DNA from 2 places in the Staphylococcus massiliensis genome. Region 2 is predicted to be linked to the other one. Evidence: predicted binding sites of a transcription regulator. Region 2 holds the regulator's gene; the other holds the start of a gene.
The links. Region 2 encodes LexA, which represses DNA repair genes until DNA is damaged. Its sites were predicted from a motif close to CGAACATATGTTCG; they were not measured.
Positions count from the first base shown of each region.

Region 1 (7,832 bases), 600 kb from region 2:
TGTTCTAGCCCTTTAATGGCATCATGTTCACCAGGCTTCACTTTAGATTTATTGATTTTTTGCGCTAAACTTTTATATAACACTTCATTCACAAGTGAACTTTTACCTGATCCTGACACACCTGTGACAACAGTCATCGTTGATAACGGAAAGTCTACCGTTACGCCTTTTAAGTTGTTACTTCTTGCACCTTCAACCGTGATTTTACGGTCAGTCACGTCACGGCGATGCTCAGGTACATCTACTTTTTTCTTACCTGATAAGTACTGTCCAGTTAGTGATTTCTTATTTTTCATAACTTGTTTAGGCGTACCACTTGCGACGATTTCACCACCGAAATCACCTGCACCAGGGCCTACGTCAACAAGATAATCCGCTGCACGCATCGTATCGTCATCATGTTCAACTACAATTAAAGTATTACCTAGGTCGCGCATTTCTTTTAAAGTGTTAATTAAGCGATCATTGTCACGTTGGTGTAAACCAATCGATGGCTCATCCAGCACATAGAGCACACCAGATAAACGTGAACCAATTTGGGTAGCCAGTCGAATACGCTGTGCTTCCCCACCTGAAAGCGTACCGGATGAACGGTTAAGTGTTAGATAGTCAAGACCAACGTTATATAAGAACTCTAAGCGAGACGTAATCTCTTTCAAGATTAACTTCGCAATCGTTTGTTCTTGCTCTGTTAATTCAATATTACGGAAATAATCGAGCGCATCTTTAATTGAATAGCGCACAACTTCACCTATATTTAAGTCACCCACATAAACAGATAGCGCGTCTTCATTTAAACGCTTACCATGACACGTCTCACATGGTAATTCCGTCATATATTTCTGCATCATTTCACGCACGTACTCTGAAGGTGAATCATGAAATCTACGGTTAATATTCGGTATTACACCTTCAAATGCCATCGTACGCGTACGCTTTTGACCGTTTTTTGATTCGAACTTAAATTCAATTTGCTTACCTTTCGAGCCATAGAGAATAATATCCTTCTGACGTTTCGTTAACTTTTTAAATGGTTTATCCATTTTGATTTTATAAACTTCGCACACACGTTTTAATAATGTTGGATAGAAGTTCGAACTTGTCGGTTCCCAAGGTACAATCGCACCCTCTTCTAACGTCTTATCCTTGTCTGGCACGACTAAATCTAAGTCAACAGTTAGAGATTGCCCTAATCCGTCACACGTTGGACAAGCACCAAATGGACTGTTGAAACTAAACATTCTTGGTTCAAGTTCCCCAATTGAAAAGCCACATATCGGACACGCGTGATTTTCTGAGAAGGTCAGTGGTTCTGAACCAATCACATCAACTGTTAAATTACCTTCTGCTAATTCAAGAACTGTCTCAATAGAATCCGCTAAGCGTGTTTCAATACCAGGTTTTACAACTAAACGGTCTACGACGATATCAATAGAATGATGCTTATTCTTATCAAGCTCAGGTACTTCCATAACATCCATGATTTCACCATCTACACGGACACGTACATACCCTTTTTTATTAATATCTTCAAGTAGCTTTTCATGCGCACCCTTACGATGATTGACAACAGGTGCTAAAAGTTGAATTTTAGTACGTTCTTCTAATTCGAGAATACGGTCTACCATTTGTTGAACCGTTTGAGATTCAATTTCAATGTTATGTTCTGGGCAATAAGGGCGTCCAATACGCGCATATAAAAGACGGATATAGTCATAAATTTCTGTTACAGTTGCCACTGTTGAACGCGGGTTTTTACTTGTAGTCTTTTGGTCAATTGAAATAGCCGGTGATAAACCTTCAATCGTATCTACATCCGGTTTATCCATTTGACCTAAAAATTGACGTGCATAGGCACTTAACGATTCCACATAACGTCTTTGGCCTTCTGCGTAAATAGTATCGAATGCTAGTGACGACTTACCTGAACCAGACAAACCTGTCATAACGATTAATTTATGTTTAGGTAATTCAATATCTACGCCTTTTAAGTTATGGGCACGCGCCCCTTTGATTACTATTGATGAATCTTTCATTTATGCTTCACCCTTCTGATTTTAATTCAAAAAGTAAATCTCTTAATTCTTGAGCGCGTTCGAAGTCGAGTTCTTTTGCGGCAGCTTTCATTTCTTTTTCTACATTTTCAATTGTTTTCTCGCGCTCTTTCTTCGTTAACTTCTTAGGTACTTCGACTTGTTGTTGTTCATTTGTTTCGTCCGCTTCGACTGTAGCACTAATGACATCACGAATCTTCTTGTTAATCGTTTTCGGTGTGATGCCGTGCTTTTCATTATGTGCCATTTGGATTTCTCGACGACGTTCTGTTTCATCAATCGCATACTGCATTGAATCCGTAATTTTATCCGCATACATGATAACTTCACCTTTGTCATTACGCGCAGCACGACCAATTGTCTGAACAAGAGAACGTTCTGAACGTAAGAAACCTTCTTTATCCGCATCAAGGATAACTACAAGTGATACTTCTGGAATATCGATACCTTCCCTTAATAAGTTAATACCGATTAAGACATCAAAGGTACCCATACGTAAATCACGAATAATTTCAATACGTTCGAGTGTTTTGATTTCTGAGTGTAAGTAATTGACTTTTACGCCCGCTTCTTTAAGGTATGTGGTTAAGTCTTCACTCATTTTCTTCGTTAATGTCGTAACTAAGACACGTTCATTACGTTCGACACGGTCCTGAATTTCACTTAATAAATCATCAATTTGATTTTCAGTTGGTCGAACTTCAATTTTAGGATCAAGTAACCCTGTAGGACGGATAATTTGTTCAACCATTTCATCTGTATGTTCAAGTTCGTACGGACCTGGTGTTGCAGAAACGTATACGAGTTGATGTGTCTTATCTTCGAACTCTTCAAATTTTAGTGGTCTATTGTCGAGCGCACTTGGCAGACGAAAGCCGTGTTCCACTAAAACATTTTTACGCGCACGGTCACCGTTATACATCCCTCTGATTTGCGGTATCGTTACGTGAGACTCATCAATCATAATGAGCCAATCATCGCCAAAGTAATCAAGCAACGTATACGGTGTTGATCCTAATGGGCGTAATGTTAAATGCACAGAATAGTTCTCGATTCCTGAGCAAAAGCCCATTTCACGCATCATTTCTAGATCATAGTTCGTACGCTGTTCAAGTCGTTGTGCTTCTAATAATTTATTCTCGCTTCTTAAAAGTTCTAAACGTTCTTCTAACTCAGCCTCAATACGTTCAATCGCTACTTTTAGCTTTTCATCACGGGTAACGAAGTGTGATGCTGGGAAGATAGGAAAGTGCTTACGGTCCTTAATCACTTCGCCCGTTAAGTAATTCACTTCGCGAATGCGGTCTATTTCGTCACCAAAGAATTCAACACGGATACACATCTCTTCACGTGAAGCTGGGAAAATTTCTACCACATCACCGCGAACACGGAACGTACCACGTCTAAAGTCGATATCGTTACGTGTATATTGCACATCTACTAGCTTACGTAAAAGTTCACTACGGTCCATTTCCATCCCTACACGGATACTTACAACTAAGTCTTTATATTCTTCCGGATTACCTAAACCGTAAATACAACTTACGCTGGCGATGATGATAACATCATCACGTTCGAACAATGCACTTGTTGCTGAGTGTCGGAGTTGGTCGATTTCATCGTTGATTGAGGCATCTTTTTCGATAAACGTATCTGTAGATGGAACATAAGCTTCAGGTTGATAATAATCATAGTAACTTACGAAATATTCGACTCTATTTTCAGGGAAGAATTCTTTAAACTCACTATATAATTGTCCAGCAAGCGTCTTATTGTGAGCGATAATTAAAGTGGGCTTACCGACTTCTTTAATAACATTACTCATTGTAAAGGTTTTACCAGTACCTGTTGCACCAAGTAATGTTTGGTGACGTTTACCGTCCTTAACACCCTGTGCAATTTTAGCTATTGCTTCAGGTTGGTCACCACGCGGCTCAAAATCTGAGGCAATTTTAAATGGATAATGTTCCATGCGCCATCCTCCTATCGATATCTTTCATTATTATATATTTTAACAGATTAACTAAATCTAATACAAACATCTGTTCGCAAAATAAAAAAGACGGGTTAGTGCTTTATATACACTAACTTCCCGTCTTTTTAGACTTTTAAATAAACTGTATTTAAAAAAGTTTTATTCGTCTTCCTTTTTGCGATGATATTTTAACGTATCTACAATGACATAACCTGCAAGTAAGGAAATAACATCTATAAAGATAATCCATTGGCTATGAAAGAACCCTTTATAAATTGATCCGCCTATTAACGCTAATGCGACAATCGTACCGACCCATTTATTACGTGTTAGAAAACTAAACATTACGACTAATATACACGGAAAGAAGGCGGCTAATACCATCCAAATTAACATAAGACTCACCCATTCCTTTTATTAAGAATAGACATTGTTTTCTCTTTTAATTCTGCTTTTGGAATAAATTTCTCGGTTAACATTTCTGGGATAATATTTTCAATGAAATCTTGAACTGAATATAAGTGGTCAAATTGCATGATCGTTTCGAGGGACATTTCATAGATTTCAAAGAATAATGGTTCTGGATTACGTTTCTGAATTTCTTCAAACGTTTCGTATAATAAATCAATTTTATCAGCAACTGATAGAATTTGACCTTCAATTGAATCATCTTTGCCTTCTTGAAGACGTTCTCTATAAATTTCTTGATATTGTTCTGGGATTTCTTCTTTGATAAACGTTTCGACCATCTCTTCTTCAACTTGAGAGAATAATTTCTTCAATTCACTACTCGCGTATTTAACTGGTGTCTTAATATCACCTGTAAATATTTCAGCAAAATCGTGATTAAGCGCCTTCTCATAAAGACTCTTCCAATTAATTTCTCGACCGTAATGCTCCTCAACTGTTGCGAGGTATTGTGCTATCTTAGTCACTTTAAAAGAATGCGCGGCTACATTATGTTCTTGATACTTAAATTTCCCAGGTAATCGAATTAAATTTTCAAGATCGGTTAGACGTTTAAAATATTGATGCACGCCCAATTTGAACGCCTCCTTTATAAAGGAATATTATTTCTTTTAATTATAACAAGACTTCTTTTAAATGAAAGTATTGAGATGTCGTTATTTCAATTAAATTATTAAATAGCAAATCCCTTAAGGAAATTTTAAACTATCCGCTTTCGTTCTGATAGCACGCATGTTGGAGTAAGTGCTCAAACTATGTGATTTTGATTGAAGCGAGCCTGGGACATAATAGTGAAATAGAGCATTTAAACCTTATTTCATAAAATTCTCAAAACAGCTGACTCCTAGGGGAATAGCATGAGACCGGAGACTACAGGCTCCGGCCATGCCCCAGGAAAGCATGCTGTTTAAGAGAATTGTAGTAATATGTCCCAGACACTTTAATGAATTAAGAAGAGCCCCAAATGACTTAAGTTATAAATCATTTGAAGCTCTATTTTTAAAGACTTAGGTATACATCTTTAAACGATTATTTGTTATGAGGTTTACGCTTTCTTCTTAGAAGCAACGTTCCTAAACATAACAGTGAAGCTGAAGCAAATAATGAAATATTTTGTTCATTTTGTCCTGTCTTAGGTAAGACACGTTGAGCTTGAGAGGCTTTTCCAGAAGACATTTCACGTTGCTTATTAGCTTGTGATGATCCATGTGCATTAGCCGTCGATTGACTTCCTACATTCGTAGTCGTGTTAGTTGAAACATGACCATTGCCTTGTTTAGAACCTTTACCTTGTTGAGATGCTTTAATATCTTTCTGAGGCACTTTGATGTTCGGATCTTTGTCTTGTTCTTTGTGGCCTTGTTTATCTTTATTCGGTTTATCTAAGTCAGAGACCTCTATCGTAAATGATTTAGAAGCTTTATTGCCAGCTTCATCTGTAGCTGAAACCTTAACTTCATATTTACCGGCTTGAGTAGGTTTACCTGTGATTGCATTTTGGTCCTTTTCAAAAGTCACACCCGAAGGTAAGCCTTCAACTGATATTGTAACCTGACTATCGTCTTTGACAGATGGTGTTACTTTATTTATTGCTTCACCTAGTTGAACCTTTTGACCTTTAATATCTTCGATCGTTGGTGGCGTTAAATCTTTAACTACAGGCGGTTTAACATTTTCAACATTAACCTTGAATTCCGCTATAGAGCTATTTCCGCTTGGATCAGTTACTTTGACTTTAATTGCATAATTACCCACTGATTTAGGCGTTCCGCTAATCGTATTTGATTTAGCGTCGTACGTAACGCCGTCCGGTAAGCCTTCTACTTCAATCTTATTTGGACCGCTTCCATTATCGGTAACTTGAGGTGAAATCGTATCAATTGCTGTACCGAGTTCTTTTGATTGATTAAGAATCGCTTCAATTGTCGGTTTAGTCGTATCTGTAACCACAAGTTTAAATACTTTAGATGCTGATTGATTGCCACTTGGATCAGTTGCTTTTGCAGTTACATTAAACGTACCCACTTCTGTAGAAGTACCCGTAATTTGATTAGATTTAGAATCGAATGTTACCCCTTTAGGTAGACCTTCAACTGTGATTGTGTGAGGTCCAGTACTATTATCAACAGTGTTTACCGTAATCGCTTTGATTGGATGACCTAATTCAACACTTTGGTTTTCAATGTCGTTAACTTGAGGTGGTGTCGTATCTTTAATTGTTACAGTGAATACTTCCGGAATTGAAACATTACCACTTGTATCCGTTACTTTTACAGTAATCGTAAAGCTACCTACCGTTTTAGGAGTGCCACTGATTGTATTTGTTTCGCTATTATACGTTACGCCTTCCGGTAAACCTTCTACAGAAACTTTATGCGTACCTTGTACGTTATCCGTATATGTTGAAATGACATCTTTTAAAGCAGCGCCAAGTTCGACAACCTGATCGTTTATTTCTGCAATAATCGGTGGTGTTGTATCAGTAACTACTAAATCAAATTTAGATTCTGATGCATTATTGTTTAGATCCGTAGCTTTAATTGTCACTGGATAAGTACCAGGTGTATCAGGCGTACCTTCGATAACTTTAGTTTGGACATTATAACTTACACCTGTTGGTAAACCTTCAACTTCTACCTTACTTGAAGGGTCATCAATGGTAACAGATATTGGCGAGATTGCTTTATCTTCAGGAACGCGTTGATTAGAAATTAGTGTGATGTTTGGTGCAACTGTATCTACAACAATAATCTTGAACGTCTCTGGTATTGAAACATTTCCACTCGCATCCGTAACTTTAACCGTTACATCAAATTCACCTACTGATGTTGGTGTACCACTAATTGTATTCGCCTTGTCGTCATAAGTTACGCCAGAAGGTAAACCTTCAACAGTAACTTTATTTGAACCATTGCTATTTTCTGAATAATTAGGTGTGATCTGAGCAATTGGTGCACCTAATTCAATATTTTGATTCGCAATATCTGTGACTAAAGGCGGTGTAGTATCAGTAACTGTCAATACAAATGGTTCTTCAACACGATTGTTATGTGGGTCTGAAACTTTTACAACTACTGGGTAAGTACCCGGCGTAACTGGTGTACCTTCGATGACATGATTACCTGGGTTATAACTCACACCCTCTGGTAGACCTTCTACAACAACGCTCGCTGTTGGGTCATCAACTACTACAGATATCGGCGTAAGTGCTTGGTCTTCAGGAGCAGTAATATCATCAATTGGTGTTACCGTAGGCGTAATTGAATCTTCAACAGTTATCGTAAATACTTCTGGTGTCGATTCGTTACCACTTGGATCCGTTACTTTAACTGAAA
Region 1 covers NZ_CP171119.1:32,325-40,156, forward strand. The annotation lists gene uvrA (excinuclease ABC subunit UvrA) at 1-2,036, opposite strand, end outside; gene uvrB (excinuclease ABC subunit UvrB) at 2,044-4,026, opposite strand; gene ACF3N8_RS00170 (CsbA family protein) at 4,189-4,425, opposite strand; gene ACF3N8_RS00175 (YfbR-like 5'-deoxynucleotidase) at 4,431-5,072, opposite strand; gene ACF3N8_RS00180 (putative Ig domain-containing protein) at 5,527-7,832, opposite strand, start outside.
Region 1: uvrB (excinuclease ABC subunit UvrB) is a predicted target of LexA. The motif match lies at 4,090-4,103, and genes of this name have one in related genera.

Region 2 (7,832 bases):
CTGAAGCAAGCACATACGTATAATGATTAATAATATCGTTGTCAGGTTGATTGAGTTTACCAGCTAAGTGATGTTCAGCCATTGCCATACCAACTGACATAGCAAAACCTTGTCCTAATGGACCAGTTGTAACTTCAACACCATCTGTATGTCTAAATTCCGGGTGCCCAGGTGTTTTAGAGTCCCATTGTCTAAATTGCTTTAATTCTTCTAACTCAAGCCCACCTGAAACGTGAAGCAAACTATAAAGCAATGCAGAACCATGACCAGCAGATAGTACAAAGCGGTCTCTATTAAAATAATCTTTAGATTTTGGGTTGAAATTTAAGTGTCTCGTCCATAGTGTATAAGCCATTGGAGCAGCACCCATTGGTAATCCAGGATGTCCTGAATTAGCCTCTTCAATCGCATCTATGCTAAGTGCTCTAATCGTATCAATTGCTAATTGATCTTGTTTGTTCATCATCGTATGACTTCCTTTCTTGTCCAAATACATCCTCATTATTATTATACCTGATTACAAGTTATAATATCTAAGAATTATACTATTAAGTATTTATATTTGAACTACCTACAGCGAACCTTCAAAGTTTACGCTTTGATAAAAGTTCATTTTAGGAAAAATTATTTGTTTTTATCTTCTCGAATACGTTTTACTTTATCAGGGGTAACATCATTTCCTTCAGGATCGATAACTTTTGTATTTTCAATTTGACTCTTGAAACTTTTTCTAAAAGACTCTAAATATTTACTTCTTAATTTAGATTGTTCCTTAGCTTCTTCTTCAGTTAACCCTTCATTCTTCTTTTTCTTAGCAAGTTCATTGATTCGATTAATTTGATCTTTCTCTAACATGCTTACACTCCTTATCGTTCATTTTCTTTACAAGAATATACCAAAAAGTACAAGTTAAACCAAATAGTTCAACTTGTACACGTTATAGTAGAAGTATGAGAATGTAAGATGCGTACGACACGTTCGGTTTAAAGTCTAATTTAAGAATCTACGTTCGGTAATTTATGATCTGTCATTTGATAAACTTGTTCGCTATCCGAAGCATTTACTTCCTCGCTCGCTGTGATAAAATAAGTGAAGAAAAAGCCCATAGATACAACAAAAACCGACATATAAATCATGAAAGAATCTTTTAATTGTTTAAGCATGATAACCTCTCCTTAGAACGTTTGTTTGTGTATTTAATATATCAGAACATATATTCCTAGTCAACACTTTAACGAACAAATGTTTGTAAAGTTTTGTTTATCATGCTATAATTGACTTAAATAAATCGAAGGAGTGCCTATTATGAAAGAACTAACTAAACGACAAAGTGAAATATACGAGTTCATTAAGCAAATCGTCCAATCAAAAGGGTATCCACCAAGTGTTCGTGAAATAGGTGAAGCTGTAGGTTTAGCATCTAGTTCTACAGTTCACGGTCATTTATCTCGACTTGAAGAAAAAGGTTATATCAGACGCGATCCTACTAAACCACGTGCAATTGAAATTGTTACCGAACAAATAGGCGAACCTATTAATATGGAAGAAACAATTCATGTTCCTGTAATAGGTAAAGTTACAGCTGGTGTTCCAATTACAGCAGTTGAAAACGTAGAAGAGTATTTCCCTCTTCCAGAACACTATACATCAACACATAATAGTGACATTTTTATACTAAACGTTGTCGGTGATAGTATGATAGAAGCTGGAATTCTTGATGGTGACAAAGTGATTGTACGTAGTCAAAATATTGCGGAAAATGGTGATATCATCGTAGCTATGACCGAGGAAAATGAAGCTACAGTTAAACGATTCTTCAAAGAAAAAACACGCTATCGTCTGCAACCAGAAAATAGCGCGTTAGACCCGATTTATTTACAACATGTAACCGTATTAGGTAAAGTCGTAGGATTATATAGAGAAATGTAATAGGTGCAAAAAAAGAGAACCAATTTAATGGTTCTCTTTTTTAATAATTCATTTTAAGTGAAGCACGATTTAACTGTATAAATGTTTAATTTTTGTCAGATAAAATATCTTTAACTTGTTCTAATATATCTTTGTCATTGTTATGTTCTTTAAATCTCATATCATCATCCTCTACTAACTTGTTCCCATTCTGAGATACTATCAAACCGACTATCCGGTATAATTTTCAGTCCAGTAAGGAGATTTCTCATCATTAAATGAAACACCTACGCCTAGAGATTGATATGAAGGCTCAAGAATATTTTTACGGTGCCCAAGTGAATTCATAAGACCGTGATGCGCTACAATACTATTATTCTGACCATGAGCCAAGTTTTCTCCGGCAGAATTATAATCATGGCCATCGTTTTTAAGTCTATCAAATGGCGATAGACCTTTTAACGAGGTATGATCAAAATAATTATGCTTTGCCATATCTTGGCTATGTTTGCGAGCGGTTTGAGATACACTTCCTGAATAAGATAATGGAGGTAACTCATGTTGAACGCGCTCAGCATTAACTAAATCGAAGTTCAGTAATTCAAAACCTTCTTTTAAGGACTTAGACGGACTACCGTATTGGTCACTTAATTGATGTTCCAATTTTTTACTTACAATCAGCAACCCAGTTAAACTATTACCACGATGCTTATCGTAGAATGCAGAGATATAGGTACCATCCTTAGAAAAAATATCGTGATCGTGGTTTAAGACAATTCGATATTTACCTTTATCAATTTCATCAAGTGGCTTACCTAGTCTTTGTCTTACGACATCCTTAGGTGTCATATATTTAATTTTATTTTTAGAAGATATTATATTTTGGTTCGTATATAAACCGTGTACTTTATTGTCTAAATAACTTACCATTACAAACCCTTGATACTGATTATGATACGTATACCATTTATTTCCATACTCATTACGTGTCTCACGTTGAGGCTTACCTAACTTTTGTTCAACAGTTTGTTTATCCATGTTGAGTTGAATGTTGCGCACGGCAAAGGGTTGTTCTTTAGGGGTCTTTAATGGCTCATCATGGGTGTTTGATGTCATTGATGCTATTTTATGATCAGCTTTTTGATACAAATCTTCCATAAACTTAGGAGAATGAGTAGGAATTGTGATCATAAGTACTAAAAACAAAAGGATATATAATGTTAGTCTTCTAATCGTACTTCACCGCCTATAACGCGTTAGTCTCTATCGCCGTTAAAAATTGAGTTACGCACAATCACATAATCAACTTTGCGTAAAGATTCTAAGTCTTTTCCACCAGCGTAAGAGATAGAACTTTGTAAATCTTGTTCCATTTCCACAAGTGTATCATTTAAAGAACCTTTATGCTCGACAAACATTTTTTTACCTTCAACGTTTTTGTGTTCGCCTTTTTGATACTCTGAAGCACTTCCAAAGTACTCTTTATATAACTTACCTTCGAGTTCTACTGTTTCACCTGGCGATTCTTCATGTGCCGCGAATAATGAGCCAACCATTACCATCGATGCACCAAAGCGAATTGATTTTGCAATGTCACCGTGTGTACGAATGCCACCATCTGCAATGATTGGTTTACGAGCAGCTTTACTACATAAGTTAACAGCAGCTAATTGCCAACCGCCTGTTCCAAAACCTGTCTTAATTTTAGTAATACATACACGACCTGGACCAATACCAACTTTTGTTGCATCGGCACCCGCGTTTTCGAGTTCACGAACGCCTTCAGGTGTACCTACATTACCTGCGATAACGAAAGTATCAGGTAGGTGCTTTTTAATATGTTTAATCATATTAATAACAGCATCAGAATGACCGTGTGCGATGTCGATTGTTATATATTCAGGTACAACATTTTCTGCTTTTAGTAATTCAATAAAATCGTATTCGTTTGGTTTTACACCAACTGAGATAGAGGCAAATAGTCCTTTCTCTTGCATACGCTTAGCAAAAGGTATGCGACCCGCTTCGTCAAAACGATGCATAATATAGAAGTAATCGTTTTGTGCAAACCATTCTGCTAAAGATTCATTCATTACCGTTTGCATGTTTGCTGGCACAACCGGTAACTTAAATCTGCGAGAACCAAACTGAATCGTAGTATCACATTGTGAACGACTTGTCACAATACATTTATTAGGAATTAGTTGAATATCTTCATAATCAAATATTTTCATTAAAAAAGCCCCTTACTTATTTTTAGTCCTTAGATAATATACATGGTTTTACTATTAAAGTAAATAAGTAGGCGCTTTGTTCATAAATTTGCTATATTACCAACTCGATTTTTTGACACCAGGAATTTGACCTTTATGCGCATATTCTCTAAATGAAATACGGGACATTTCAAATTTTCGTAATACACCTCTTGGTCTACCCGTAACTTTACATCTACGTGTTAAACGTGTTGGTGATGAATCTCTCGGAAGTTTGCGCAACGCTTCATAATCTCCTTTAGCTTTAAGTTCACGTCTTAAATCTGCATATTTTGCTACAAGTTCTTCTCTTTTTCTTTCTTTAGCTATTTTAGATTTTTTAGCCATAAATTATTACTCCTTTTCTAAATCGTAATTATTACGTTTTATAATATAACACATTTATGAGTGAAAGCAATAGCTTAATTTTCTTTTTTAAAAGTAAATTTGAATTAAACATTGCAGTCGCGGTATTTATATGCTATTATAATGAATCGTAAACAGTCCTATTCAAGAAAGGAAGTCATATTATGCGTATTAACGTTACTTTAGCATGTACAGAATGTGGCGATCGTAACTACATTACAACTAAAAACAAACGTACGAATCCAGAGCGTATTGAAATGAAAAAATACTGCCCAAGATTAAATCGTCATACATTACATCGCGAAACAAAATAATTTAACATATAAACCTCATCTCATTTTTCAAACTACGACAAAGAGGTTATTGCATATTAAAAAGCTAAGGCTCTCACATGTATTTGTGTTCATTGAGCCTTAGCTTTTTTAATTGACTATTATATAGTAGAAATACGTCACTTTAGACGTTACTACATAACTATAACGTTGAAATGATGACCATCTATATCTGTGAATACGCCCCCATAGTAGCCATACGACATCTCACCTGCTACCTTAATTTCACCACCACTTTTACTAACGTTTTCCATCAATTGATGAAACGTATGTTTATCATTAACCGAAATAGAAATTAAAGCGTTCGCATGATGCTGAGTAAGTTCACTCTGAGCGAAATGTGCAAACCGTGTTTCATGTATGAGCATGATAACATTACTTGATGATGTTCGAGCAGCAAATAATTCATGTTCATTTTCTGGTTGCGTCTGAATTTCAAAACCAATTGCTTCATAAAATGCCTTACTTTTACCTAGATCTTTTACTGGTAGATTCGTCCACGTGTGATCAATCATCTTCAATTCCCCACCCTTTTAAAGATTAAATTATAACACTTCCACTACTTCTCATTTTCACATTCCTATACTAATAGAAAGTAAACACAAAAGATATGTTGTATTATACCAAATATTACTTAAATTTAGAAAATTGCGTAAATTAATTCATATATTACTCAAAATTGTATTGAATATTAACACTTTAAAGCGTACAATTATAGAAATACTAAAACTTAGATATAGGGAGATAAAGAAATGGAAGAAAATAAAATGCAGAGAGGGTTGAGTTCGCGGCACATATCAATGATTGCTATTGGCGGCGCAATTGGTACTGGACTATTTGTAGCCACTGGTGGCGTCATTTCTCAGGCTGGTCCTGGTGGTGCGATCTTAGCATACCTAATCATAGGGGTCATGTTGTACTTCTTAATGTCATCAATTGGAGAGTTAGCTACATTCTATCCAGTATCAGGATCTTTTAGCTCATACTCATCTCGCTTCATCCATCCATCGATGGGGTTTATAATGGGTTGGCTCTACTGGGCCATCTGGTCACTCGTAGCAAGTGTAGATATTATCGTTGCTTCTAGTGTGTTGAATTATTGGTCGACATTCCAATTCATGTCACCTGTTTGGTGGAGTATCATATTTTTATGTTTATTGTTCTTATTAAACATTTTATCTGTAAAAGCATTCGGTGAAGCTGAATTCTGGTTATCACTGATTAAAGTAATCACAATCATCGTCTTTATCGTATTAGGGATTTTAACGATTTTCGGTATTTTAGGTGGTAAAACATATGGATTCGGTCACTTTACAACTGGAGAAGCACCTTTCGTAGGTGGTATTTCAGGATTCCTAAGCGTGCTACTCATTGCAGGATTTTCTGTTGGGGGAACTGAAGTAGTCGCTGTTACAGCTGGAGAATCAAACAATCCTGGTAAATCGATGCCGAAAGCAATTAAACAAGTATTCTGGAGAATTTTATTATTCTATGTGTTATCAATTGCAGTTATCTCAGCAATCATTCCATATACAGATCCAATGCTTTTAAATAAATCAAGTTCTGTTAACCAAAGTCCTTTTACAATCGTGTTTGACCGTGTAGGTATTGCATTTGCAGCGTCGGTCATTAATGCAGTTATTTTAACATCACTATTATCTGCAGCGAACTCAGGTATTTATACGACGAGTCGTATGCTTTTCTCAATGGCTCATGATCGACAAGCACCTAAATTCCTGGGTAACTTAAACGCTAAGACAAAGTTACCTATGTCGGCTTTATTCACAACTTTCATTGTCGTATTAGCTGTCATCGTTTATGCGAATTTTAATGAAAATAGTGTTATGAATTTACTTAATATCATCGGATCACTCGTTATTTTTGTTTGGGCTTCTAGTATTTGGGCGCAAATTAGAGTACGTCGTGCTATAAAGGCACAAGGCAAAGATATTAATAAATTATTGCCATATAAAGCGCCTTTTTATCCAATAGGTCCAATCATAGTTATCTTAACATTAATTTTCCTATTATTTGGTAACTCATTTAATGCAATCATTCATTTAGATTTTTATAAGGTATTCCAGAACTTCTTACCAATTATCATTATGGTTGCAATCTTTTTCATTCATAAGATTGTTAGAAAGACATCTTTTATCAAAATCAAAGATATCGATCTTTCAGAGCATGAAGTTCACAAATAAGTTCATAGAACACTCATTAAGGTAGGTATCAGAAGTCGTGATGGCTTCTTACCTACCTTTTTCATTTTCAAAAAGCATGCGCAGTTTAAATTAAGTTAAAAAGATAATATTTCTCATCTTTTAAAAATATAGTATAATAATAGTAAGGAATATCGTGCAAAGGTGGAGTTGTCATGGTAGGTCAAACGAATTTATTTGATGACGTCATGAAAGAAGAAGAACGTTTTGTAATTGTTGTTCAATCACTTGAAGAGAAACATGGTCAGTTAATTAAACGTACGTTACGAGAATATGGAAGCTTAACGCATGATCAAATGGAACGTTTATTCGACCATTTAAAGGACTTATACTTACACGAACCATTTGCAGAAAAGCAATCGGCGTTTTCGATTACGGTATACACGAACCTAGATTACGCTGCAGACCAAATTTATGCACTTGTCAAAAGACATCGTGGTAAGCATGAATGGACACACACAGCTAAATAAATACTAAAAAGTCGTGAGCATTATATGACTGAGGGTAAATTTCTCAAGTCATTTATTGTCTCACGACTTTATATTTATAATTGGATTAACTTTTCTAAGGCATGTGGAATGCCATCTGAATCATGATCTAGCGTAATATCATCCGCTATGTCCTTTAAAGCTGGAATCGCATTACCCATCGCGATGCCACGGCCTACTACTTGAAGTAACGTTGTGTCATTCGAACTATCACCAAATGCGACGATTTTTTGCATAGGTACATCTAGTTTGGTCGCTAAATGTGTA
Region 2 covers NZ_CP171119.1:1,839,440-1,847,271, forward strand. The annotation lists gene tkt (transketolase) at 1-466, opposite strand, end outside; gene ACF3N8_RS08890 (DUF896 domain-containing protein) at 625-855, opposite strand; gene ACF3N8_RS08895 (hypothetical protein) at 996-1,163, opposite strand; gene lexA (transcriptional repressor LexA) at 1,306-1,929, shown strand; gene ACF3N8_RS08905 (CAP domain-containing protein) at 2,140-3,099, opposite strand; gene guaC (GMP reductase) at 3,165-4,142, opposite strand; gene rpsN (30S ribosomal protein S14) at 4,239-4,508, opposite strand; gene rpmG (50S ribosomal protein L33) at 4,691-4,840, shown strand; gene ACF3N8_RS08925 (VOC family protein) at 4,993-5,373, opposite strand; gene ACF3N8_RS08930 (amino acid permease) at 5,611-7,059, shown strand; gene ACF3N8_RS08935 (hypothetical protein) at 7,233-7,547, shown strand; gene ACF3N8_RS08940 (Cof-type HAD-IIB family hydrolase) at 7,622-7,832, opposite strand, start outside.